Regions from separate parts of the Peribacillus sp. QJM3NY_7 genome, predicted to be linked through region 2. Evidence: riboswitches for the same ligand, from Rfam matches in the RefSeq annotation. Region 2 holds a riboswitch; the other holds the start of a gene.
What was found. Region 2 has a riboswitch for preQ1 ahead of queF (preQ(1) synthase). Riboswitches for the same ligand answer to the same signal wherever they lie in the genome.
Positions count from the first base shown of each region.

Region 1 (2,206 bases), 2.0 Mb from region 2:
ATTGACCTCCTTTTGCTTTCACTTCTATCGCAAAAAAAGCTTTACGGCTATGAAATAACGAAAATCCTGAAGCAAATGAGCAAGGGCAACTATGAAATAAGTGAAGGCACCCTCTACCCTGCCCTTAAACGATTAGAAAAAAAAGAATTCATAAAAGGACATTGGAAAGAGTCCGAATCAGGCCGCAGGAAATATTATCATGTCACCGAAAATGGACAAACCGAACTTGAGCGGAAACGCGAATGCTTTTTCTTCCTGGAAAAATTAGTTCGAAAAAGCTCACAGCAATTCTAAACCAAATAAAAAGCTTCCTGCACTTAATGGAACGGCCCAGGAAGATTTTTTTGCTGTTTTACTCGTGAGTTTGGACTTTTACTCGTGAATTTGGACTGTTTACTCGTGAATTTCGCACGTTTACTCGTGAGTTTTGCTCTTTTACTCGTGAATTTCGTACTTTTACTCGTGAATTCGTACTGCACACTTAGTTCGCACGTTTACTCGTGAGTTTCGCACGTTTACTCGTGAATTTGGACTGTTTACTCGTGAGTCACTTCAATCACGCAAAAAAAGGACCAAATCAGGTCCTTTTTTTGTCTATTCCTTTATGCTTGCGATAATTGGCGCAGGAGAGCTTCATGCATTCCCCTTGTACATGCGGGCCATATTTTTCACGAAAGGCCTCGAGGCAATAGCATTTTTCTTCTTCTTTTTTGGTTCCATCCATCGAGTGCATCCCTCCTAGTATTTAACTGGAGACCACACGTTTCTCCAGTTCTACGTTGATTCGTCCCAACAATATGGCACCAATGGACTGAATGATCGTTTTAACGATGATTTGGCCGATGACCGCAGCGGGTACCGCTTCCCATGGCAATATATTGGCACCCAGAGGACTTAGGCCAATCACGACAAATATCACCGAATCGAAAAATCCTCCAACGATCCCGCTGTAAAACACCCTCCAACTCATCGGGAGCTTTAAACGGGTATAAATCTCCGTATCCGCTGTTTCTGCGACCACGAAGGATAATGCGGAAGCAAACACAATCAGTAACGTATCTCCTAATAAAAATGATACACATGCAGATAAAATAAGTGCAGTGACGATGCATATATAGGTCTTTGTGCGGCCGAATTTATTCTGGACCAGATCTCGGAAGATGAAGGTTCCCCCGATGAGCAATGTCCCCATCGGGATGATGAACATGCCAAAATGTAATGGCGCAAAAGCTGCTGTAACCACATTCGCCGTGATGATGGATACTAAATACAATAAAATTCTTAACATTTCTTGATTCTCCTTATACAGAAAAAACAGCACCCTAAGAAAGAGCCCTGTTCTCCTTAGTTTTTTTGAGAGGGTAGCTAGAACCTCTTCCGCCCGGGCGGATTATCATTTTCCTTATTCATCGTAGCTTGAAAGCGTTTGGAAATCAAGAAGTTTCCATACCGTCGATTTTAGTATGTTTTCGCGGTTACCGATTGATTTAGCCATTTATTTCAATGTCCTGTTTCCCCCTTTGCCGATTTCTGTCGCTTAAAACTGCTTGACCGGCTGTATACAAAAGCCGAAAATCAAAGATAGAGTCATGTACTTTATTTGGCGAGGAGAAAAAGAATGATGAAAAAAACTACGTTTGTCTATCCTATTTATATCGCAACTACACCAGAGAAGCTTTGGGAAGCCTTGACGAGTGGTGAAGTCACGAAGAAATACCACTTCGGATTACAAGTAAAGTCTGACTGGCAAGAAGGGTCAGCCGTTCAATATTTGCTGGATGATGGGCGGATTACTGATCATGGGCAAGTACTTAAATGCGAGCCGTTGCACCTGCTCTCGTTTACATGGATCATGGCAGGAGACGAAACCCCTCGCGAGCAGCCTACACGGGTCACTTTTGAATTACAGAAAATGGACGATTCGACTGTGAAGTTAACTCTTAGGCATGAGGAGCTATTGGAGACAGATTTCGTCTATGATGACAATACCTTTGAAGGCTTGAATAATGGATGGCCAGCCCTTTTAAGTAACCTGAAGAGCTTGCTTGAAACTGGACGGATCCTGCCGCCCATATCAGTAGACTGGGATAATTAAACGGAAACTATAAAAACACATTGAAAGAGAGTTGAGTTAGTTATGGATACTCAAATAATCACGAAATTCAAGATCGTCAAGCCAACGAATGAAGTGTTTGAAGCCATAGTG
Region 1 is NZ_CM149663.1:4,132,112-4,134,317, forward strand. It holds gene AC0VX1_RS19785 (PadR family transcriptional regulator) at 1-294, shown strand, start outside; gene AC0VX1_RS19790 (hypothetical protein) at 578-724, opposite strand; gene AC0VX1_RS19795 (VUT family protein) at 746-1,288, opposite strand; PreQ1 riboswitch class I at 1,339-1,381, opposite strand; gene AC0VX1_RS19800 (SRPBCC family protein) at 1,619-2,095, shown strand; gene AC0VX1_RS19805 (SRPBCC family protein) at 2,138-2,206, shown strand, end outside.
Region 1: linked by a shared signal. The riboswitch ahead of AC0VX1_RS19795 (VUT family protein) and the one ahead of queF (preQ(1) synthase) in region 2 are both predicted to bind preQ1.

Region 2 (2,206 bases):
GGCAGCACCCTGGTGAATCCACCTTCATCCGTTACGATCAAGCCTGCCTTCTTCGGATTGATATACTGTGCCTCCACTCCAAGGCTTTGGAAATAACCTGCGACCAGCTTCGCATTATTATCCTCGCCACCTGCCTTCAAGGCATCCAGATAGCGCTTTGGGTTAGTTTGATCTGCATGCAGCAGCGCCATTAAATTTTCATGAATCCCTGTGATGACACTCTCGGATATATCCAACTCTTCCGCAATGCTCGCATAGCGGGATACAACATCTTCTATCAAATGCTCTCCGTTATCCCCGCGCAGCTGCTGTTCCGCAGCTTCAATCAATAAATCCGTCACCTTTATATCATCGGAATTGCGTTTACCTGGAGCGGAAACGACCACAATCTTCCTCTCTGGATCAGAAACAACAATTTCGAATACCTTCCTCAACTGATCACCTGACGCAAGTGAACTTCCACCAAACTTTGCAACTTTCATCTCGACATCCCCTATTTTCGTAAATATTCTGTCAAAATTAACACTCCCTATTATTACGCTTTTTCTCGAAACAATCAAGTGCAAATTCCATTATAGGAGGACATTTGTACTTTTAAAAAGGACAGAATGACAGGACCACTGATCGAAATTAGCTATAAACTAAAAAAAGACAACAGGCATATGCCCATTGTCCCTCCTATTCTTTAGCGATTATCCACGGTTTCCGGGTATAAGTCATGATTCATCAAGCGGTAATTCGCCATTTCCTCATACTTCGTACCTGGTTTCCCATAATTCGTGTAAGGGTCGATGGAAATTCCGCCCCTAGGTGTAAACTTGCCCCAGACTTCAATATATTTAGGGTCCATCAATTCGATTAAATCATTCATGATGATGTTCATGCAGTCTTCATGGAAATCACCATGATTGCGGAAGCTGAATAAGTAGAGTTTCAAAGACTTACTTTCCACCATTTTCACACTTGGAATATAGCTGATGTAAATGGTAGCAAAGTCCGGCTGGCCCGTGATTGGACATAAACTAGTGAATTCCGGGCAATTGAATTTGACGAAATAGTCCCGGTTCGGATGCTTGTTATCGAATGACTCAAGGATTTCAGGAGCATAGTCGAATGTATATTTTGTTCCTTGATTCCCAAGCAGTGTGATATCTTTTTTTAATTCTTCTTCTTTTCTTCCAGACATGAAAAGTCCTCCTAATCCCACATTTCAGGGAGATTCATAAAATGGGCCTCTATATAACAAAAACCATATCTCCTCAAAGATATGGTTGATTCGCAAAAAATATCAAAGCCATAGTTTTTTTAAGAGGGTGATGCTATGAACCTCTCCCGTTTATCGGGAAATATTTTAAAATTGTCATAGTAAATATAGAAAAAAATATCTAATCTGTCAATCATACATTTTAAATTTGGTTTGATTCCTAAGGGCATTCAGCTTAAAATGTAGAAGAAGTTTATCCTACATGAAGGAAGAGATTAAGTCAATGTGGATTTTTGCAGCACTCATCACGAGTTTATGTTTCGGAATCAATAACAGCATTTTTAAATGGAGCAGCGGAAAAGGGTATTCCAAGATACATATCCAATTTTTCTTTTATTTTTCAGCTTTTATTTTGTCCATTGTTTATGGAGTATTAATGGATGGTTTGCAGCTGAACTGGCTGTCCATCATGCTTGGTGCAGCAATTGGTGTACTGAACGCCAATGGTAACATCCAGATGGCAAGCGCCTTTGAAAAAGGTCCGGCAAGCTTGACATCTCCATTAATCGCAGCGAATGCCATATTCCCCATTCTCTGTGCAGCTTTAATTTTTCACGAACATATTTCTTCCTTGCAGTGGAGTGGAATCGCCTGCATGTTTATCGCTACATTAGTCATCCAATATACACCTAATGCAAAAGGTAATCATCAATATGTCCCATGGATGATGCACACATTACTCTCCATCTTATCTTTTGGTGTGCTCGGCATTCTTATGACGACATCAACACGTCTTCAATTAAACTCCCTTGATATCCTTGTATCAATGTATGGAGGCGGAATGCTTTATCTTCTTTCGGCTCTAGCCTTTAAAAAAGAAAAAATCAAGCTAAAGGAAGTCAAAATCGGTTCCTTAGTAGGCTTTTTAAGCATGATAGGCTATGGATGTTATTTCTTTGCGTTGAACACTGGCATAGCAAGCATCATTTTCCCAGTCGTCAG
Region 2 is NZ_CM149663.1:560,441-562,646, reverse strand. It holds gene AC0VX1_RS02755 (aspartate kinase) at 1-482, opposite strand, end outside; gene queF (preQ(1) synthase) at 686-1,186, opposite strand; PreQ1 riboswitch class I at 1,291-1,336, opposite strand; gene AC0VX1_RS02745 (EamA family transporter) at 1,467-2,206, shown strand, end outside.